DNA from 4 places in the Metabacillus sp. YM-086 genome. Region 4 is predicted to be linked to each of the others. Evidence: riboswitches for the same ligand, from Rfam matches in the RefSeq annotation. Region 4 holds a riboswitch; each other region holds the start of a gene.
What was found. A riboswitch is a leader RNA that binds a small molecule or an ion and turns the genes downstream of it on or off. The one in region 4 is predicted to bind thiamine pyrophosphate.
Positions count from the first base shown of each region.

Region 1: it holds a riboswitch for thiamine pyrophosphate, as region 4 does, so the genes downstream of both, thiC (phosphomethylpyrimidine synthase ThiC) here and thiT (energy-coupled thiamine transporter ThiT) in region 4, are expected to answer to the same signal.
Region 2: it holds a riboswitch for thiamine pyrophosphate, as region 4 does, so the genes downstream of both, ACEWK1_RS09600 (acetylornithine deacetylase) here and thiT (energy-coupled thiamine transporter ThiT) in region 4, are expected to answer to the same signal.
Region 3: it holds a riboswitch for thiamine pyrophosphate, as region 4 does, so the genes downstream of both, ACEWK1_RS06100 (thiamine phosphate synthase) here and thiT (energy-coupled thiamine transporter ThiT) in region 4, are expected to answer to the same signal.

Region 1 is NZ_JBLUOI010000002.1:12,784-18,600, forward strand. Features, by position in the region: gene ACEWK1_RS00985 (GerAB/ArcD/ProY family transporter) at 1-267, shown strand, start outside; gene ACEWK1_RS00990 (Ger(x)C family spore germination protein) at 264-1,379, shown strand; gene ACEWK1_RS00995 (YmaF family protein) at 1,450-1,893, shown strand; gene thiC (phosphomethylpyrimidine synthase ThiC) at 1,924-3,681, opposite strand; TPP riboswitch at 3,813-3,928, opposite strand; gene ACEWK1_RS01005 (MOSC domain-containing protein) at 4,019-4,669, opposite strand; gene ACEWK1_RS01010 (aspartyl-phosphate phosphatase Spo0E family protein) at 4,763-4,933, opposite strand; gene ACEWK1_RS01015 (MerR family transcriptional regulator) at 5,182-5,520, opposite strand; gene ACEWK1_RS01020 (hypothetical protein) at 5,752-5,817, opposite strand, start outside.
Region 2 is NZ_JBLUOI010000016.1:49,362-55,178, forward strand. Features, by position in the region: gene ACEWK1_RS09585 (hypothetical protein) at 1-811, opposite strand, end outside; gene ACEWK1_RS09590 (CBO0543 family protein) at 975-1,499, shown strand; gene ACEWK1_RS09595 (bile acid:sodium symporter family protein) at 1,882-2,850, shown strand; TPP riboswitch at 2,944-3,044, shown strand; gene ACEWK1_RS09600 (acetylornithine deacetylase) at 3,183-4,475, shown strand; gene tenA (thiaminase II) at 4,513-5,187, shown strand; gene ACEWK1_RS09610 (ABC transporter ATP-binding protein) at 5,180-5,817, shown strand, end outside.
Region 3 is NZ_JBLUOI010000009.1:44,931-50,747, reverse strand. Features, by position in the region: gene ACEWK1_RS06115 (FtsW/RodA/SpoVE family cell cycle protein) at 1-255, opposite strand, end outside; gene mgtE (magnesium transporter) at 615-1,982, shown strand; gene ACEWK1_RS06105 (monovalent cation:proton antiporter family protein) at 2,109-3,956, shown strand; TPP riboswitch at 4,042-4,150, shown strand; gene ACEWK1_RS06100 (thiamine phosphate synthase) at 4,239-4,847, shown strand; gene thiO (glycine oxidase ThiO) at 4,831-5,817, shown strand, end outside.
Region 4 is NZ_JBLUOI010000031.1:127-5,943, reverse strand. Features, by position in the region: gene ACEWK1_RS14415 (SGNH/GDSL hydrolase family protein) at 1-841, opposite strand, end outside; gene ACEWK1_RS14410 (DinB family protein) at 862-1,362, opposite strand; partial or broken gene ACEWK1_RS14405 (DMT family transporter) at 1,538-2,391, shown strand; gene ACEWK1_RS14400 (peptidase MA family metallohydrolase) at 2,388-3,293, opposite strand; gene ACEWK1_RS14395 (hypothetical protein) at 3,660-3,848, opposite strand; gene thiT (energy-coupled thiamine transporter ThiT) at 4,061-4,633, opposite strand; TPP riboswitch at 4,736-4,838, opposite strand; gene ACEWK1_RS14385 (hypothetical protein) at 4,980-5,609, shown strand.

The DNA.
Region 1 (5,817 bases), on a different contig from region 4:
TTAGCTAGTGTAATACTCCATTGGCATGTAGGATTAGAGCTGTTAAAGGCTGCTTTTCCATCTTTTAAGTTTAAAAAAATTGATATGAAGCCTTTTGTGCTTATTGGAGTTTTTACTGTGTTAGCTTTGGTTGTTCAGCTTTTTTTTGAGGAAAAAACAGTTGGAGAAATTGCAAAAGTATGGATGATGCTCTTGTTGCCTGCTCAGATTGCGGGCTTGGTCCTTTTGAAACTTTTATCCAAAAGAAAGGAAAAGCTCTCAAAATGAAAACCAAAATCTTAATAGTTGCTGCTGCGTTCCTATTCTTAGGAGGATGTGGATATAAAGATATTGACCGTCGCTTTTTTGTTGTTTCAATAGGAGTGGACAAATCTGATGATAAAGAGAATATGTATGATATTACATTAAAGGTAGCGGTTCCAACTAGTGAAACAAAAACAGGAAGTAATGAATCACGAATGATGACCGAGTCTGCTGAAACGATTTCAGAGGCGGTAAGAATTATTAAGTCAAAAGTAGAAAAAGAGTTAGATTTTAGTCATACAAAAATGATTGTATTGGGTGAAAAGGTTGTTGAAGATGACTTAACTAATATATTAGATTGGTTTTATCGTAGACGTGATATCCAAGCAATTGCCTGGACAGCAGTTGGAAGTCCAACTGCTCTATCAGTTCTTGAAGCAAAACCTTCTGGTGAGCGAGTTCCATCGAATGCATTATTTTTAAGTTTTGGAAATGTTGGAACAGAAACACCATATGTTACGTCTGTCTATATATTTGATTTTAGGAGAAGACAAACAGAAAGAGGGATTGATCCTTTTTTACCAATTATCAAAACAGAAGAAGAAGCTTTCTCAATTAACAATACAAGCCTTATTTCAGATATGAAACAGGTCTTAATTTTGTCTGCAGAAGAAACAAAATATTTTAGCATGTTAAGAAATAGGTCTTCGAAGTTCGATATTAAAGTAGAAAAAGAGGGGAAACCCTATTTTCTTTTTTCAACAGATAAAATTAAGGCAAGCTTTGATCTAAAAAGTGAAAAAAGTAATCGACCGGTTATTTCTTATGACGTACAACTAAGTGGTATTGTTGAAGAAGCTTTTGAAACTTTAGATGAAGCTAAGGCTAATGAGTATGAAAAAGCAGTTAAAATTGAGGTTGAAGAACAAATTAACAGCCTGCTAAAAAAGCTTCAAAAGGAAGAAGTGGATCCACTTGGTTTTGGACTAAGGTACCGTGCAACCAAAACAGGAAAGGAATCTAATAAAGTAGAGAAATGGGATGAAATATATCCTAATGTTCAATTTAAAGTAAAGGTATCAGTGGATATGAAGAATGTAGGCATTATACATGATCAGGAAGGTCATCCTGAATAAAGATAAAGACAACTTTCCATCAGCTGTTAACTTTCATATGAAAAAGTAAGTAGCTTGACGGAGGGATTTTATGATATTAATTGGAGCGGATAAGCCACACCATGCTCATCGATTTTCAGCTTTCACAACAATATATCGGGAACATTTTCACATAATAGACGGATTTACAAGAGGAGTAAATGGAAATAGTTTTGATCGCCACCGCCATTTATATAGAGGAATTACGTCTTTTAAAAATAAACATTATCATCGATTTTATGGTGAAACAGGCCCTGCTATACCATTACCGGGTGGAGGTCATTATCACTTATTTGAAGATCGAACTTATTATAATTATGACGAGCCGATCGATATAGAATATGGTGGTGTGCTGTATGGAGAGGGAGAACGTCCAAAACACGATCACCGATTCGAAGGAAGAACATATGGGATTGTAGGAGAAGATCCGCTAGCGAGAATGTCATATACGGACATGGCAACTAAATTAATTGACTATAATGGCATAAGAGAATAAAGAGGCGGGATTGCCCACCTCTTTATTTGCTTATCTATAAATCTTTGAACCACCGTCAATAAATTCTTTTGACTTTTCTTTCATTCCTTCAGTTAACAACTCATGCATAGGTTTACTTGAGTCATTACCCAATTCTCTAATGTCATGTGATATTCTCATAGAGCAAAATTTTGGTCCGCACATTGAACAAAAGTGAGCTGTTTTTGCCCCTTCAGCAGGTAAAGTTTCATCATGGTATTCTCTTGCTCTTTCCGGATCTAAGGAAAGATTAAACTGATCATGCCACCTAAATTCGAAGCGTGCCTTTGAAAGAGCATCATCTCTGTTTTGAGCACCAGGATGACCTTTTGCTAAATCTGCAGCATGTGCTGCAATTTTGTAGGCAATTACACCTTCTCGAACATCTTCTTTATTTGGTAAACCTAAATGCTCCTTTGGTGTTACATAGCAAAGCATGGCTGTTCCGAACCAACCAATCATCGCAGCACCTATAGCAGAAGTTATGTGATCATAGCCTGGAGCAATATCAGTAGTTAAAGGACCTAACGTGTAAAATGGAGCTTCTTTACAAATCTCCTGCTGCTTTTCAACATTCTCTTTTATAAGATGCATTGGAACATGACCAGGGCCTTCAATCATCACTTGAACATCGTAATTCCATGCGATCTCTGTTAATTCACCAAGAGTCTCCAGCTCAGCAAATTGAGCTTCATCATTTGCATCGGCGATAGAGCCTGGTCTTAATCCATCACCTAAAGAAATGGAAATATCATATTTTGATAGAATTTCACAGATATCATGGAAGTGAGTATATAAGAAATTTTCTTTGTGATGAGCTAAACACCATTGCGCTAAAATGGAGCCACCTCTAGATACAATTCCAGTGGTCCGCTTAGCTGTTAACGGGATATATCTAAGAAGAACTCCAGCATGTATAGTAAAATAATCTACCCCCTGTTCTGCCTGTTCAATAAGCGTGTCACGATAAACTTCCCATGTTAAATCTTCAGCAATTCCATTCACTTTTTCCAGTGCTTGATAAATAGGGACAGTACCAACAGGAACAGGAGAATTTCGGATAATCCATTCACGGGTTGTATGAATATTTTTCCCTGTTGAAAGGTCCATGATCGTGTCTGCTCCCCATCTAGTTGCCCATGTCATTTTTTCAACTTCTTCTTCGATAGAAGAGGAAACAGCAGAATTTCCGATATTAGCATTAATCTTAACGTGAAAGTTTTTCCCTATAATCATTGGTTCTGTTTCGGGATGATTAATATTAGCTGGAATAATAGCCCGGCCTGATGCAACTTCTTCACGTACATATTCGGGGTCCATCTGCTCTCGAATAGCAATATACTCCATTTCGGGTGTTATAATCCCATTTCTAGCATAATAAAGCTGTGTTACGCGTTTACCGTCTTTTGCCACCAATGGATGAATTTGATTAGAGGGAAAAATCTCTAAGTTTGAATGTTTACTAGAAGCTTTATATCCATTATCTTCGGGCTTAATTTCTCGTCCTTCGTATCGCTTAACATCATTACGATCAAGGATCCATTTTTCTCTCGCTCTTGGTAATCCCTTTCGAATATCAATTTCAGCACTTATATCAGTGTATGGTCCACTCGTATCATAAACTCGAACAGGTGGATTCACTTCTTCGCCATATGTATTCTTCGTTACACTCTGAGTAATTTCTCTTACAGGAACTTGAATGTCAGAATTACTGCCTTGAACATAAACTTTTTTACTTCCGGGAAATGGCTGTTTAATTGTAATCTTCATACTTTCTCCTCCTTGAAAATGAAAGTGATCGATTGAAACATCAGCGGAAGGCAAAAATAAAAACGGGTTCTGAAGTTCAGAACCCGTTCAATAGGTGTAGGTAAAATGTAAAAAGATGCGCGCTTATCCCTTTACAAATGTCGCTACTTCCCTACGCTGGTATCATCCAGATCAGGTTCGAAGGGTCAAAGAACTTCAAACGCGTTCCTCTCTCAGTCCAAGCTAATGGACTCCCCTAGTAGAAATTGGTAATTTAATTAAAATCAGTTATAATCATAACATAATTATCCATGTAGTCAACAGAATTTTTTGAATAATAAGAGGAGTTGAAGTACCTTTATTTTTTCATCAATTGTCGACGGAGCTTCTTCATACGGACATGCCATTCTTCAGACAGTTCACTAAGAGATAAGATCTTTTCAACTTGAGGTAGATCATCTTTATGATGGAAAAATGTATTATGAATGGCTGCAACTGAAATCTCTTTAGGATGTTTTTTTAACCGTTTAATGCTTGAATTTGACGAGATTTGTCCTTCCTCTAAAACACGAAAGAAATAGCCCGTGTAACCATGTTCAACGATCTTATTTAATAATGTGTTGATATTTGTATACTTGTTAATCGTTGAACAAGGAAATCGTCCTTGTGAAACTTGAACTACAGCTTCACCAATTTGATAAATATCACCTATACATACATCTGTTTCTTTCATTCCTGAAACGGTTAGGTTTTCTCCAAAAGCGGCCTTTGGTAATGGTTGTTTGTAAAGGTTCTCCCAAATTTCATAATGTTCGAAGGGATAAACACAAATGACACGTTCAGCCCCTCCGTGGTACTCGTGGTTAGCTACATCATCGTCTACAATATGGCTTGATTTAACCTCTAGTGTTTCAACTTGACTTTTACATATCCCTGAACGAAATTCTTTTCCTTTATGTTCAAGTGTAGATGGTTTACCTTTACTAAGCCAAATAATTTTCTGATCCATAGTATCACTTCCTCATGTATTTATCATTGTGTCAATAATAGAAAAAAATACACCAAAACCTTATGAAATGGTGTATTTTACAGAAAGCTAAATTTATTTTTTCTTATTAACAGGTAAAGGATTATTTTTATTCATTTCAATATTTAATATTTCATCTAAGTTTTGACTGGCAACCAATGTTCGTTGTGCACTAATTCCATCTTCTTTGGCGATTGAAAACATTCTTTTTCGGTATTCTTCTATTACTGCATCTAGTGATTTCACACTGAACACCTCGCAATTTACATATATAGGTGGTGAAAAGTCCTATTAAATCTATTATCGGTTATTTCTTCCAATTGTAAATAGGGAAATACGCTATTTTATGTATAATTTTTTGAAAATAACGGAAAAAGTGGGGTTAACCAAAGTGGAATAGGAGAATAGGGGAAATATCAGCTGGCTTGTTTATTCAGGGGCGCTAAAATTTATCGCTGCAGCAATAGATGATGTGCTCACTGCAGCGATAATGATTAATTCCTGCCACGCCCAAACCTAAATTGTGCATTCAACTGACCTTGTAGCATTTTTTTTCTAACATCAGCTTCACTTTCACGTTGTCTTTCTTTTAATCTCATTTCTTTTAAAATTTCAGTTGTTTGTACACCGTCCTCTCGTTTATCTGCAATGTCCATTAGTGTCTCAATATCAGAGAATGAATATTTTCTAGTTCCTCGTTCATTCCGATATGGAGCAATTAGTTTTCTTTCTTCATAATATCTAATTTGTCTCAACGTTAATCCAGTCAACTCACTGACAGTCCCAATTGAGATTACCTTTTTATCCTTGTATGAGCGGTCTTGGTGATTCATTGCTCCACCCCTTAAAACATTCTTTTTACAAGTATATCCTGTTATGTAAGGAATGGCTTTTGTTTTGTTAGAAAATCTGACATAAAAATATAGAGTTATAAAAAAGGTGTTAGGAATACTTACAGTGAAACTGAATCTTCTTTTAGATGAGGATAAAATAGGATAAACGCAAGGGATTTATAAATCGTTAGAATATACTGAGTATTGTCTGTTTCATTAGAAATTAAATATTCAACCTATGAATTCTTTATAGGAACCGTGAGGAAACACATTATTGAGCTGCATAAGGATTTGTTG
Region 2 (5,817 bases), on a different contig from region 4:
GATCTCTTAATACTTTCCATGGAGAAAAAAGTGAAGTTCTTATTAAGGTGAAGGTTTGTGTAATCTTAACAGGACCAATTTCATCAAGGTATATTTTTGTTTCAACGGGAAAAGACGATATTAATGAGGAGTCATGATCGTCTTGACTCTTTTTTATTGTCCATTTCATCCCTTCAATATTGTCGAGAACTTTATAAGAGCTATCATTCATATTCATATTTGAAATGCTTATTCCTTTCATTAAATCCTTGTCATGATTTTTCGCTGTAATAAGAAAGATATTTAGTATTTCTTCCGCTGAAAGTGAAGCTGTATAATCATCGAATTTCCCAGCAGCTTTTAAAATCATAACATGATGGGAAAGGTCAAATTTTCGGGTGCGGTGCGTTGTACTGCCTGAGAAATGGATGCAAAAATGTCCCGGAAATCCATTTTGTATTGCTCCCGCTCCGTGGGGCATACCATGCATCGATGCGGGAATTAACTTATCTTCCGTGAGAATATAAACTGCTCTTCTTCGCCAACTCCATTTTCCATCATAAATACTCTTCATTTTTTTCGTGTCATTTGTTGTTAGTGGTTGTACATCTGCATGACCACTTCCGGCTCTTCTTTGAACATTAAAGCTTTGTCCGCTAGCAATATCAATAACAGTAAATGTTGATTTTCTTGGAATAATTTCTTTTACTTCATCCCAACTTAACAACTCTGGTTGAAAACTGATGTAAGGAGGTGGTTGATCATTTGCTGCTAATGTTTGTTTGTTGGAAAGAGATACAAAAAGAAAAATAAGTAACAATGTTTTTTTCATAAAAAGTCACTCCAAATTAACCTTGTTTCATTTATTTTGTGTAAAAAACTCTAGAACATAGCCTTTTATAAATGGAAATATAAGGTATCAATTGCCCTGTATTGATACAGAATAGTTATACGGAAAGTAAAAAAGTGAAAAAAGAAAACATTGGAGAAGTAAAATGAATTTTGTTTATGGATTTCTGTATATATTTGCTGCATGGAAATGGGGAGATTGGCAAAATTGGAGAGAGTATTATCCAACCATTTTATTTTTTATAATTGGTGACTTGTTATATCATTTTTTACTTTATGATTATTTTCCATTATGGAAGTTTAATCCGATTCCAATTGATGAAAAAATGGGAATAACAGGTACCCATATTTCTTTATTTATCATGTTTATCAAATATCCTTGTACAATTCTTTTGTATTTAGGGAATTTTCCTATTGAGCGCTTAAAACGGTTTATCTATATCGGGATTTGGGTTTTGATTTATACAGCAAATGAGCTCTTAACACATTACTTTGGGGGAATAAATCATTATAATGGTTGGAATGAATGGTGGTCGGTTTTGTTTAATTGTGCTATGTTTCCTTTATTGGCATTGCATCATTATCGTCCATTGATAACTTGGATATGTTCGTTTGGTTTTATTTTGTTTTTATGGACGATTTTTGGTGTGCCATCATATGTTTTTCGTTAAAACATTAAAGGGAGATTTTATCATGAAAACAGAAATGCTAGCATATTTTGATGAATTTGGACATAGAAAATTCAACAAGAGGAGGTTTCAGGAGTTGTAAGAGCTGAATTACATGAATTTGAAAAACTGTGGTTCAGGGAATTAGAAAAAATTAGGGTTGAGGGCTTTCTGGAAAATACACATAAAGCGCAAAGAGAGCTAGAGACAAATGTAACAAAACAAGACTTTGTTCCTCATCAGGATTCTTATATAAAGGAAATAATTAAGAAAATAAAGGGAAAATAGTTTACTTAATTAAGTACCTTACTGTCACTCATTCTTCTTAATTCTGTTACAATGTCATATACATAGTTTTTATCTAAATAGATTAGGAGAATGATTCATGCTTCAAACAGTTAATCGGCAACTGGAAAAATGGATGCCTATTATTACGCCAATAAGTGTGATTATAGGGGTTATGCTTGCTGAAAATCTTTTACCTCTTACATTTTTAATTCCGTGGCTATTTGCATTTATGACCTTTTCAGGTAGTCTTAGCTCTACTTTTACGTCTTTACAAGGAGCATTAAAAAAACCAATGCCTTTATTTATGATTTTAATGCTGTTGCATATTATTATGCCGCTTCTAGCTTGGACAGTAGGACACGCATTTTTTGTGGATGATCATTTAACAATGACCGGATTAGTGCTAGCAAGTGTTATTCCAACTGGGATTACCAGTTTTATTTGGGTAACAATCTATAAGGGGAGTATAGGCTTAGCATTATCTATTATCTTGTTTGACACAATCTTGTCGCCGTTTCTTGTTCCGTTTACTTTATCTTTTCTAGTTGGTCAAAAAATTCAAATAAATACGATGGATATTATGTATGGGTTGTTATTTATGGTTGTTATTCCATCTATTTTAGGGATGTTTACAAATTTTTTGACAAAAGGGAAAAGTGTTAAAGCAGGGAAAAATCTTGCGCCGTTTTCAAAAGTTTCTCTTGCTTGCGTTGTTATGATGAATGGAGCTGTTATTTCTCCCTATCTTAAGCAGTTTAGTTTAAAATTGGTTATTATTGCTATTGTTGTTTTTACACTTGCTTCTTTTGGATATTTCTTAGCATGGATGCTGTCAATTCTGTTAAAAAGAGACCGCGAAACAAAAGTAGTCATGATGTTTACGGGTGGAATGCGGAATATTAGTGCGGGGGCTGTAATTGCGGTTCAATATTTTCCTCCGGCTGTAGCTGTTCCTGTAGTTCTGGGAATGTTGTTTCAGCAAGTGCTTGCATCAATCTTTGGTCATATATTTAATCTTTTTGATCAAAAACAACATTTTGAGGCCAATATCTCTGCTTCACAATAAATAATACTCGTATATTTTAAAAAGAAGATGTTGCCAAATATTTCTGAGTGTGTTAAAAATAATGTGAATTACTAATTTCATAATATGATAGATTTTCACCACTAGGGGAGCTTTAAGCTGAGAGAGGCAGTGCGCCTTGACCCTTATTACCTGATCTAGATAATACTAGCGGAGGGAAGAGGTGTTTGAATAAATAGACTTTAACGCAATTTGGTTATTATTAGTAGCAGTTTAACTAATTTTTATACCATTATGCGATTCAAACCACTTCTTTTCTAAAAAAAGAAGTGGTTTTTTTATTTTACTGCATTTTAAAAAAGGAGGGAAAAACATTGTCTAATCCAATAGAACGGTTAATTAATATCGTCGATGAACGCCAGGAGGATTTGGTTTCTTTATTAAAAAGCTTGATTGAATATAAAACACCTGCACCACCAGCTAGAAATACGAATGAAGCACAACAATTTATTGCAGAGTTTTTAGAAGAGAAAGGTTTTACCATTGATATGTGGGATGTGTATCCAAACGATCCTAATGTTGTTGGTGTGTTAAAAGGGAAGGAACCTGATCTATATAACAGCTTGATTATTAACGGTCATATAGATGTGGCCGAAGTTAGTGAGGATGAAAAATGGGATGTTGATCCGTTTGTCCCTGTTGTAAAAGATGGTGTGATTATAGGGCGTGGTGCAGCTGATATGAAAGGTGGATTAGCTGGTGCATTGTTTGCTATTCAGTTAATACACGAACATGGTATTACCCTTCCTGGTGATTTGATTTTACAATCTGTGATTGGTGAAGAGGTTGGGGAAGCTGGGACTCTTGAATGTTGTAAAAAAGGATATAAAGCAGATTTTGCTGTTGTGGTAGATACAAGTGATTTACATATTCAAGGGCAAGGTGGAGTTATTACTGGTTGGATCACTGTAAAGAGTGACAAAACGTATCATGACGCAACGAGAAGGCAAATGATACATGCCGGCGGAAAACTTTTTGCTGCCAGTGCTATCGAAAAAATGACAAATATTATTCATGGATTACAAGACCTTGAAAGGCATTGGGCAATTTCGAAAAGCTATCCTGGATATCCTCCTGGTACAAATACAATCAATCCAGCAGTAATTGAAGGAGGAAGACATGCTGCATTTATTGCTGATGAATGCCGTTTATGGATTACTGTTCATTATTATCCAAATGAAACACATGAGCAAATTATAAAAGAAATTGAAGAGCATATTCTCCATGTTGCTCATGCAGATCCTTGGCTGAGGGAGAATCCCCCAACATTTGAATGGGGAGGAAAATCAATGATCGTTGATCGTGGCGAGATTTTTCCGTCATTAGAGGTAGATCAAAATCATCCTGGGGTGAAAGGTTTAGCCTCAACCCATGAACAGCTTTTATCAACACAAGCTATTGTTGATGTTTCTCCAACCGTAACCGACGGAGGATGGTTAGGAGACGCAGGAATTCCAACCGTCATATATGGACCTGGAAAATTACAACATGCACATGCAGTAAACGAACAACTGTCCATTCAAGAACTTGTCGAGTACACAAAGGTCATTTTAGCTTTCATCTATAAATGGTGTCATTTAAAGAAGAGTGACCAAACTGTTGATTAGTTATTAATTTTAAGTAATAGAAAGTAGGGGAGAATGAATGAAATTTAGTCAAAGGCTATACGAAAAGGTTCTACCGATCTGGGAAAGTAATCATAATCATCCATTCGTTAAGGGAATGGGGAATGGGACTCTTGAAAAAGATAAATTTCGGTTTTACATGATACAGGATTATTTGTATTTGATTGAATATGCAAAAGTTTTTGCCCTAGGTGCGGTGAAAGCTACAGATTTAAACACAATGGGCAAATTTGCAGCATTACTGAATTCTACTTTAAATGAAGAGATGGAGCTACATCGACAATATGCAAAAAAATTCGAGATTACGGTAGAAGAGCTTGAAGAAACCAAACCCTCTCCAACAACTCTAGCCTATACTCACTACATGCTTCATGTTAGTCAAAATGGAACACTTGCCGAATTGGTATCTGCTTTACTTCCATGTATGTGGAGTTATTGGGAAATTGGTAAAGATCTCAAAAAAATAGAAGGTGCAAGCGAACATGAATTATATGGAGAATGGATTTCGATGTATTCATCTGATGAATTTGGTCAACTAGCTACATGGTGTATTGAGTTAATTGATGAACTCTCAGATGGTAAGCCAGAATCAGAATTAGTGAAATTAGAAGAAATCTTTCTAAATACTACTAGATTCGAGTACATGTTTTGGGAAATGGCCTACCACGAAATGATGTGGCCAACAAATGGATAAATCAGTTCTTGAATTTAAAAATATAACCTTTCAATATAGGGAGCACCCTAGTGGAACACCTATCTTGAAAAATATGAATCTACATATTCGTGAAGGAGAATTTATAAGCATAATTGGACCAAGTGGCTCAGGAAAAAGTACATTATTTAAACTAATAACAGGGTTGGAGCAGCCTTCAGAGGGAGAAATTTTCCTGAAGAATCAACTAGCCATAAATCGACTTGGGCAAGTAGGGTATATGCCGCAGCAGGATTTACTTTTGCCATGGCGCACAATTATTGAAAATGCATTACTTCCATTAGAGATAAAAGGAGTAAAAAAACACCTGTCTCTTCAAAAGGTTAGTGAGTTATTAGAAGAGTTTGGGTTGAAAGGTGTAGAGGATTGCTATCCTGGTGAATTATCTGGAGGAATGAGGCAGAGGGTCTCATTTTTAAGAACAATATTAAGCGGATCAAACATTCTCCTTCTGGATGAACCGTTTAGTGCTTTAGATGCTATCACTAGATTATCGTTACAGGAATGGCTACTCTCACAATGGCAAAAAAGAAAAGAAACAATTGTTTTTATAACTCATGATGTTAATGAGGCATTGTTTTTATCTGATCGTATTCTTCTATTTACAGAAAC
Region 3 (5,817 bases), on a different contig from region 4:
GAGTAAACCAAAGCCGTATAAATACCAGGCTAGCTGCTTAAATCGGTCATAATCAATCAGCATCGTAACAACAACAGCGAATGATCCGATAATATACCATTGAATCTGTTTCATTGAAAAGTTTATGCCCTTTAGTGTTTCTGGAAGGGTGGATTCAGCACTGTTTATCGCGAATGTACTCACGATAGCCAATAAAAACATGATAAAAATTAATGTGTAATCTATTTGTTGTTGTGGGGATTTTTCGTTTGTCATAGTCGATCCCTTTCTAAATCTTTAAACTTGAAATTTTCTATATAGTCATTGTATCATTAACCATCTTAATGGATTGTGAACGATTTGCAAAGGATCCATTTCATAATGGCTGTTTTCTTAGGTTACATTTTAAATGAAAGTTGATTTCCGCTCCAGAATATAACGCGTTTAATGGAAAAAAAGTCTCTAAAAGGAAATGTTTTATTTTTGTAAATAATGTTCATCTTATTGCTTCAATAAATGCATATAGAATATTATAGTTATTATAATGTGAATCGCAATATGTAGAAATACTTAAGTATATGTCGAAAATTTATTTATTTCCTTAATATATATGACAAAGAGAGGAGGAACAGACTTTGTCAGAAGAAAGAGAACAAGTTGAGCTTGAAGAAGGAACGCTGCTCTCAGCACTTACTCAGAAAAATATGGATGATTTTCGTTCCGTGTTTTTAGAGCAGCACCCTTACGACCAGGCCAGCTTTTTTATTAAGCTTGACCCAGAAGATCGCCAGACTGTTTATCATTTTCTTTCCCCAGAAGAAATGGCAGCGGTCTTTGAAAATATTGAAGATGAAGATGGCCTTTATCAAACATACTTATCAGAAATGGATCCAACGTTTGCTGCCCAAATGCTTGCACAGATGTATGCAGATGATGCCGTTGACGTTTTAAATGAGCTTGATAAGGATCAGGTTGCAAGTTATTTAACAATTATGGATGATGAAGCAGCTGAAGAAATACGAGAGTTGCTTCATTACGAAGAATATACAGCCGGAAGTATCATGACAACGGAGTATATCTCCATTCATGCTCATCAAACGGTTCATTCTGCCATGCAAATATTAAAGAAAGAAGCTCCAAACGCTGAAACAATTTATTATGTATTTGTTGTGAATGAAGATGAAAAGCTTGCTGGTGTTATTTCGTTAAGAGATTTAATTATTAGTGAACCTGACACGATGATTTCAGACATTATGAATGAACGTGTTTACTCGGTAAGTGTCGCGGAAGATCAAGAAGAAGTTGCAAGAAAAATGAAAGACTATAACTTCCTTGCGCTCCCAGTCGTTGATTTTCAAGGACATCTGCTAGGAATTATCACTGTTGATGATATCGTCGATGTTATTGAAGAAGAAGCAAGTGATGACTATTCGAAGCTTGCTGCGGTATCTGACGTTGATTCCACTGATAGAGGGCCGTTTTCTGCTGCCAAAAAAAGGTTGCCGTGGTTAATTATATTATTATTTCTTGGAATGTTTACAGCAAGTTTAATTGGTCGATTTGAAGCAACATTAGAGAAGGTTGCTATTTTAGCCGTGTTTATCCCTTTAATTGCCGGTATGGCAGGAAACACAGGAACACAGGCTTTAGCCGTTGCTGTTAGAAGAATTTCACTTGGTGATACTGAAGATCAAAATCTTAGTAAGATGATTGTTCGGGAGGCAGGTACAGGTTTAATAACAGGGGCCATTTGTGGTGTTGTTGTGACTGTTGTTGTTTTTGTATGGCAAGGTGACTTATTTCTAGGTGCACTAGTAGGGATCTCAATATTGGCTACACTAACTGTAGCGACGATTTCTGGTGCCTTTATTCCATTAATTATGCATAAATTGAAGGTGGATCCGGCTGTTGCATCTGGTCCTTTTATTACAACTATAAATGATATTATTAGTATTTTAATTTATTTTGGTATGGCGACTTTGTTTATGCAATATTTAATTTAACTAGATTCCAGCTTAGAGCATATTGTTACAAGTTATGTTCTAGCTTGTATATGATAGAAGATATACATTCTTCGCTAGATTTTTTACCTTTTATAATTACTGAATTTAAGATAAAGGAGGGATACGATGCATGGAGCATCTGTAACTTCATTAGTTATTGTTATTCTCGCAGCATTTCTAACCCCTATTTTGCTACATCGATTAAAGCTAAACTTTATGCCAGTCGTCGTAGCCGAAATTATCGTTGGGTTAATTATTGGAAAAAGTGGTTTTGATGTTGTCCACCAGGATATGTGGCTTGAGACATTATCAATGCTTGGATTTATTTTCTTAATGTTTCTTAGTGGTCTTGAAATAGACTTTACAGCTTTTGCAGGAGGAAAGAAAAAGGAGAAGCTTCCTTCTGGTAAAGATGCACCTAATGCGTTTTTCGTATCACTCATCATATTTGTTGGGATTTTTGCTCTATCCTTATTATTATCCTACATCTTTGTATGGATCGGGTTAATGGATAACGCGTTTTTAATGACCTTAATTATTTCGACTATTTCTCTAGGAGTAGTAGTACCTACATTAAAAGATGCAGGAATTATGAAATCCAATATTGGTCAAATTATTTTACTTGTGGCTGTTATCGCCGACTTAGTCACAATGGTGCTTCTTGCTGTTTTTGCTTCCATTTATGGTGGTGGAGACAACAATACATGGTTGTTATTAGTTCTATTTGGAGCAGGTGTTGGGCTCTATTTCTTAGGAAAAACATTTATGAATCGTTCATTCATCGAAACAATGTCAAAAGGGACGATTCAAATTGGGACACGAGCTGTTTTTACGTTAATTATTTTATTAGTGGCGATTTCCGAAACAATTGGTGCCGAAAATATTTTAGGAGCCTTTTTAGCAGGTGTGCTAGTTTCGCTATTATCTCCTAACAAAGAAATGGTTCAAAAGCTTGATTCTTTCGGATATGGATTTCTTATTCCCATTTTCTTTGTAATGGTTGGAGTTGATTTAGATATTTGGGCTTTGTTTAAAGATCCAAAAATCTTCCTGCTTATTCCATTATTATTTATCGCACTTCTGATTTCTAAGATTTTACCTGTTTATTATTTGAAAAGATGGTACGATGGCAAAACAACACTTGCAGCTGGTTTTCTCTTAACATCTACGCTTTCTCTTGTCATTGCAGCTGCGACGATTGGGGAAAGAATGGAGATTATCACAGCTGAAATGTCAGGTGCGCTTATTTTAGTTGCTGTTATTACGAGTATAGTAACTCCGATTTTCTTTAAAAAGCTTTTTCCAAAAAGCGAAGGAAAACCAACCAAAATCAAGGTTGCCTTTATTGGTGCCAATCAAATGTCACTGCCAGTTACAAGAGAGCTAAACCAAGATCTTTATGAAACAACGGTTTATCATATTCAACAAGATAAAATTGATAAACAAATCTCTGAATCATTGTTTGAGATTAGAGAAATTGATGATTTTCAGGTTGAAACATTAAAAGATCAAAACGCTTTTGATGTAGACTTAATTGTTGTAGCTACTGGTGATGAACAACGAAATGCCGATATTGCCTTATTTGCAAAAAAAGAGCAAGTTGATCGAGTGATTGCTAGTGTGGCATCACCTGATTTAGCAAGTCAATTAAAGGATGAGGGTATTGATATTTTCTCTACACTTCTTTCAACAAAAACGATGCTTCGTGCTTTAATTGAAGCACCAAGTGTTATGAGAATCTTAACAAATCAGGAAACAACTCTATATCAAATTAACTTAAATAATGCAAAATACGATAACATCCTGCTACGAAACTTTCCGTTTACAGGAGACATTATTTTTGTCCGTATTTTCAGAGGCAAAGATTCAATTGTTCCACATGGAGATACAGACCTGAAATTAGGAGATCGTCTAATTGTGACGGGCTCTAGAGAATATGTAAATGAACTTAAACATGAGTTGGAATTGATATAATTTTATCAATTAAAAAACATCAGGGTATCTTACTCTTGAAAGTTTCCAAACATTTGGTATGATAGAAATAAGTAAATACGAGAGAAACAACCGCTAGGGGAGCCTTAAATAGAGGCTGAGATTAAAGTGTGACTTTAAGACCCTTATAACCTGATCTGGATGATACCAGCGTAGGGAAGTGGATACATCATGGTTTTTTGTGTATGTAAACCACTTTCCTATAGGAAAGTGGTTTTTTGCGTCCTATAAAACTTTACTATTTAAGAATCAAGGTGAAAAAAAGTGGAATTTCATGTCATTACAGATGGCAAGCAAACGGTAAATGAATTAACAGTGAAACTTACGATGCTCCATCAAGATGTGGATTATATTCATATCCGGGAAAAACAGAAAACGGCTTCAGACATCATGTTACTTGTGTCAAATTTGCTTCAGCGGGGTGTACCGAAGGAAAAGCTTGTGATCAATGATCGACTTGATGTTGCTTTATTACATAATATCCCTAATGTTCATTTACCAGGACACGGCCTTCCTGTTGAGGTAGTAAGAGCTTTTGATTCGCACGTAAGAATTGGACGGTCTGTCCATTCGCTAGAAGAAGCTCTACGATGTGAAGAAGCGGGGGCTGATTACTTGTTATTTGGTCACATCTTTGAAACAAATTCAAAAGCAGCATTACCTCCAAGAGGTGTAGAACAATTAGCTGAAATTTGTGAGCACATGACAATTCCAGTTATTGCGATAGGAGGCATTACTCCTAGCACAATTAAGTTGCTTAAAAACGTAAGTGTTCATGGTGTTGCTGTTATGTCCTATGTTATAGCGAGCAGTGACCCAATTGCAGCTTTAACCAATTTAAAAGAGGGGGGTTACCATGCAAAAACAATATGATGTTGGAATTGTTGGCGGCGGTATAATTGGGCAGTCAATTGCCTATCAGCTTGCAAAAGAGGGAATCTCCGTTCTTGTATTAGATAGCCATAAAGGTGGTACAGGTGCAACATGTGCAGCTGCTGGAATGCTTGGGGCAAATTCCGAATTGGAAAATAATGATGCTTTTTTTCAGTTTGCGAAGGAAAGTCAAAGACACTATCACATCTTACGTGATGAGCTGTCAGAATTATCACAGATTAATATTCAACTAGTTGATAAAGGCATGTATAAGCTAGCAATGACAGAAAATGAAGCGAGAGTTTTGAAGAAAGCTGTAGAAGATTATGAAACTTTAGAATGGCACACGAAAGAAACAGTTTTACAAGGTGAACCACATGTGTCTGATTCGATCGTAGGAGCGCTTTATATTCCTGAAGATGGCCACGTTTCTCCTACACATGTATGTGCGGCTTTCACGAAATCTGCTAGCTTACTAGGAGCAACATTTAAAGAAAATAGACCCGTTCATTCTGTTAAGAAAACAGCTACAAATGAGTATACGTTATCAACACCACAAGGGGATTATCTTTGTAGCAAAGTAGTTATCGCAAATGGAGTATGGAGTGGACACTTTTTTAAACAATTAGGACTTGAGGTCAATATGAGGCCGGTTAAGGGTGAATGTCTTTCCGTTCAAGGGGATCATTTAGATCTCGAAAAGACTCTTTTCTATGACCATTGTTATATCGTTCCAAAGGGTGATGGAAGGTTTGTTGTAGGAGCCACAATGATTGAGGATGATTGGAGTACAACACCATCACTTGGAGGAATTCAGTCACTGATTGAAAAAGTGACGCCGATGATGCCAAGTATTACATCCGCTAAGCTGCTCGATACTTGGGCTGGGTTAAGGCCACAATCTGATGATGGAAAGCCATATATTGGACAGCATCCTGAGGATGAGAACATCTACTTTGCAACAGGACAT
Region 4 (5,817 bases):
GTTCAATTTCTTCAAGTGAAATTGAAACAGGCTCTGTTGTTTCTTCCACAGTAGATAGAATTGGGTTTATCGTGATAGGAATTAATTCATTAAGCCGATTTGTTGCAAGCTGAGCTAACGCTTGTTGACCGGAAATCGTTGGATGTATATCACCTGGTATGATGTAGTCCTGTTGCTTACCATTAAAAGCTGAATATGCATCAAGATAATGTACCCCTTGTTGGGCTGCTATTGTTGAATATACCTTGCTGTTTACACTGTTTGTAATCATTTCACCTAACGTATGTATACTTCCGTAGATTGGATCATTGATACCGAATGGGTTATATAACGAATATAATAAAATTGGTGCATCTGTTTCCTCTTTTATTAGAGTAATGATTTCTGTTATATTGTTATACACTTGAGCAGTCGCAGCTGTAACCTTTTGTTGAAGCGCCTCTGGATCTACCGGCTGCTGATTCTCAATTATTTTACTTAGTTCAATTGCTTGTAACAGGTCATTTGCTCCAATACTTAATGTGACAGTTTCAGCTTGTTGAAGCATTTGTCGGGCTTTTACAGTTTTTATGGCTTCAAGGAGTTGAGTTGAAGTCCATCCAGGATAACTGACATTTAAAACCTCTGTATTTCCGTTACCAATCAGAAAAGGGAAAGCATTTTCCGATTGAACTGGAGGAGTTTGGGGTTGTTCTAAATTCCACCCAAATGTAATGGAATCACCAAGAGAAACAACCGTTAATGATTCTTCCTGCTCGGCAGCTGTTACAGTTGTTGAAAATAATAAAGTTAAGGCAGTAAAAATAACAAGAAATAGTGATTTATTTTTATCTTTATTCAATTGTTGTGTCCCCCTAGTCACTAAACGCTTTCATTTGTGATAAACTGTTTTATTTCGAAAATTTGTGCTAGATGTCTTTGTTCATGATAACCAACAAATTCAATCCATTGTTTAATCGATAAAATAGGGAAAACAGGGTGTTTAAATCCTCGTGTTGTAAGATCTTGCTCTGGAGGTATAGAATCAATAAGCTGTAGGAGTTGATTTCGAGATTGAGACAGAGCATGTAAAATGTCGTTTTTATTTACTACAATTGCTGGAGTAATCGCTGCTGGTGCCATTCTTTTTGTGGAACGATCTAATGTTAGCTTAAGTGGTTGATCTGGAAGAGGTTCTTGCTCTGGTAAGGTTAACATATACTTTATAGCTTTCGTAATCTCCACCTCAGTTTTATGTAGGTGTTCAAGTACTTGTCCAACACTCCATGTTTGTTCATTTTCTCTTTCATTAAATAAATGTTCTGGAATGTCTCCAACAGTAAGTAGAATTTCTTGACGTGTATTTTCAAGTTGAATGATCATTATACTCCCCCTTGATTTAGTATTTTTTCATACAAAAAAAGTAAAGATGAAACTAATACAATTATACTACAAAGATTTTCCAACTCTATTATGAATTCTTCTACAAATTTCGCAACCATTCTATTACGTTTCATGGTAGAATATTGTAGGTTTTTGAATGATAGGAGGAACGACTTTGAACTCTCCACGCTTTTTTCCTTATGCAGCTCTTGTTGTTGGTGTACTCTCTGTTTCAACTTCAGCTATTTTTGTAAAAGTAACATCAGCTCCTGCTCCTGTTATTGCTTTTTATCGATTGTTTTTTGCGACGATTCTTATTGCACCTGTTTTTCTCATTAAACATCGTTCAGAATTGAAGACTTTATCAAAGGTAGATTGGTTGTATTCTACGATAGCAGGTGTATTTTTAGCTTTTCATTTTATCCTTTGGTTTGAATCGTTGAACTACACATCAGTGGCTAGTTCTGTCGTGTTAGTGACGCTTCAACCATTGTTTGCGTTTGTGGGAACTTATTTGTTTTTTAAAGAAAAAGTTTCAAAGATGGCTTTGTGTAGTGGAATTCTCGCTATCACTGGGAGTATGATCATTAGTTGGGGCGATTTTAAAATAAGTGGTCTTGCTTTGTTTGGGGATATTCTCTCTTTAGTAGCATGTGCAATGATTACCGCATACTTGCTCTTTGGACAGGGAATTAGAAAAAGACACTCGCTAACTTTATATACGTTTATTGTGTATGGAATTAGTTCAATAACACTGTTACTCTATTGCTTACTCTTACAATATCCATTAGGTCCTTATCCGACAACAGACTGGTATTATTTTATTTTATTAGCCATCATTCCAACCTTGCTAGGACACTCATTATTCAATTGGTCTTTAAAATGGGTTAGCACGAATATAATATCTATGATGATTTTGTTCGAGCTCAAGTAGCCGGAGGAAGTATCATTATGGTTGGAATCTTGCTTTTTGTATTAGAAAAACAAATAAAAAAATACATGCGCAAAGAACTAAAGCCTGCCAGCTAATGCTGCAGGCTTTTATTTTTTGTTTGTAATGATTGATTTTCTTCTTTAATATACTGTGACTGTAAATCTTCTATGGTCATACCTGTTGCTTTAGTAAATCCCTCATTAAAATCATTGGCTTTTGCTGTTTCTATAATGATGGATTTAAGAATTGATTCTCCGAATTGATCAACGAGATACTTAATTGCATAATAACTTTGTAAATAAACATCATAATCTTCTAGACGATATTTTTCCCAGTCTTTATGTGTCACAAGATGGGAAAATGAGGTTTCTTGAAAAGGATAATAGTGATGTGCAACGTTATACATACCTACATATTCTGCAACTCCCTCATGAAACCAAAGGGGAATTCTATAGACGTAGAGTTCCTGCTCTTTGATAAAAGCTTGTAATCGATAGTGAGTATATTCGTGTAAGATGGTGCTTTGGAAATAAAATGATTGTGGCATTTGATTTGAGATGATATCTGATAAGTCCGTTATGGCAATCCCGACAATATCATTAGGATCGTCAAAGTAGCCCATAGTCTGAACTAAGGAGGTTTTTTCATAAAGATCTTCTATAGAAGAATGAAGAATTAGATCAATCTCGTTATCGTGTACATCACCCAAGAGATTTGTTGTAAGTTCATCAGCCCGATTAAGAACATCCTCTATAATTGGGACTAACTCTTTCTCATGTGTTTCATAATAGATCATGACATTTTTGTATGAGCTCACTATTTTATCCTTCTTCATTGCTTGATAATCTGCAATGGTTACCTTATTTGATTGAAAAGGTATCAAATAAAGCTGGTACTTCTCCTCAAGTGTTAAATTACCTCCCAGCTCACTAGATATCATGAGATTGATGGATAAAAAGTAGATGGATAAAAAGAAAGTGCATGTTGCAATGATCATAAAAGAAACAATGCCACTCCGACCTCTAAAAAACCAAAAGGTAAAAGTCCTTTTCAAAGTCATTAAAATATAGACAAAGAAACAGAATAAAGTAAAGGATGTTAAAGTCATAATTATGCTGAAAACAAGACTGGCTTTTATGTGAGAAAATAAATGGAAACAAACAAAACATACAAATACTAAAATGAGAGTGAAACTGGAGTATATAAGGTTTTTACATACCAATTTAAATGTCTCCAAAGCAACCTCCTGCAAAGGTAAATCTTTATTGATATTTATGAAGCAGGAGTGGTAAAAATGACGTTTGAAGGTAAGGACGTGCTTAAGATTTTTTAAAAAAACTCGCCGATTGACGAGTTTGTAAAATTAAGATGAAGTATAGAAGATCGAACATAAGTAAGCAAAGGTAAAACCGAGAGGAATGCTAACGATTAAAGACAAGCCTTGAACAGGACCCTCTTCGTTACTAATTCGAATTGCCTCTTTATAGCCATAAGAGAAATGAAATAGTGATAGAAATAATGTTAATAATATAATTCCATAAGAAATAGTCATCTCTTTTTCCTCCGTTTATAAATCTATTATTTCTATTAATACATGCTGAAGGAATAGAAAATATGATAACTTTTTCTATAAAGTAGAATTTAGTCATTTAGAGAGAGAAGGTTATAAGGGTTTTCATAGAGTTAATAGTATCTACGATCATGATTTACATTAGAATAATGAAAATAGAAAAACCTTGGCGGAGTGCCAAGGTTTTATTAGAGTTATTTTCTTATTATTAATCTAGGAGAAGTTACTAATAGTAAACTAACAACAATTGCAGAAACGATCATTGTTGGAATCATATAAGAAGCATTATAAACAATAGAGTATGTTAGTACAGGAGTACCTTCAGGTGCAAACGACGCAAAAAATGCAACACCCGCAACAACATGTGCGACCATTCTTAGTAAGCTTCCGAGTAAAGCCCCAAGTGATATATAAAGAATCGCTAACTTTTTACTTTTATTTTGAAAAGCGTGTTGAATCTGCTTGAAGAAGACTCCACTAAACCCGACAACCGTAAATGCTAGGTAGTAGTCAAGAAACCCTTGAACAGGATGGACAATATAAGGGTTACCAAGAACAGCTTGTAAAAGGCCTAGTAACAAACCAGTTAGAAGTCCTCCTTTTATACCCCAACGATAAGCGATGATGAAAATTGGGATCATGCCAAGTGAAACGGAACCGCCCTGTGGTAACTTTCCAATAACACTTGATAATAAATCAAGCAAAAATGCCAGTGAAGCTAACATTGCAACTTCGATTAAAAATAATAAACGTTGATTTCCTCGCAAACTAATTACCTCTCTTTTACATCAAACCAGAAGGTAACCTTATTTTAGCCTCAAAATAAAAAAGCAATGGTTGGAATGATCATATAATCCAAGCATTACTTTTAACATGATCTTCCACATCCCTACACTAGTACTAACTAACAGGTTCGAAGGGTTAGAATGGTAAACATTCAATCTCAGCTTAAAGGCTCCCCTTGTGGTTTAAGTATTTATTTTAGTCATTACTATACAGGATCTTTGTGCTTACTACAACTATAAATATAGATGAATAAGAGTTTAGTCTACAGTGTAATGAAAGGTGAGAATAAAACATATAATTCATCAGAATTGTCCAAGAGGTGAATGTATGGGTATTAAAAAACTATTCAACTTTAAAAATCCAGCGCTAATAAAACAAATGAAAGTAGCAAAAATAGAAAGACAATACGGTGGTATTATTCATCAATTAGAACTTGATGATTTTTGGGACAGTCTTCAAAGTTATGAAAGAGCATTTATTAGAAATTGTATAAAGTGGTCCTTTGGAGGAAGGATTCAGCCTAAGGATTTAGATCACCCTGACAGTCATGCCAAAACAAAAAGAAGTGATTGTGGTTTTTTGTTAGGAAATGTTTCTTGGGCTTTTGAATCAAAGGAATATCTTCTTGCTGAAAAATTGCTAATTGAAATTATTAATCGTACGAAGCGTCCTTTTATTTTACATCGTGCCCACCAGGAATTAGTTAAAATGTATTATGCTCTAAGTGAAGAAGATGATAAAACACTATATAGATGTAAAGAATTCTGTGAATATCATATTGAGTTAGCACCTTTAATACTCATAGAAGCATTAAAGAAAGATATAAATCCCCCTGAAATTTTAGCATTTAAACTATTAAAGGATATTTTAGTTAAAGAAGGTAAATTAACAGAGCGTGAGAATATATTGTTGCTTGAAGAACAATATTATAGAGGCGCAATGAATGAAGGTGACTGATTGTCATCTTTTTTATTTTTTTTAAAAGTGCTTGTGTTTATAAAACAACCGTGATATATTATTAAACGTCGCTGCTGAAGCAGACGAAAAAACAACACAGAAAAATAAGTGTTGACGAGAAGGTTCCTAAATGTTATATTGATTAAGTCGCTTCTGAAACGGAGCGGAAAATGATCTTTGAAAACTAAACAAAACCAAGCGTGCTAAA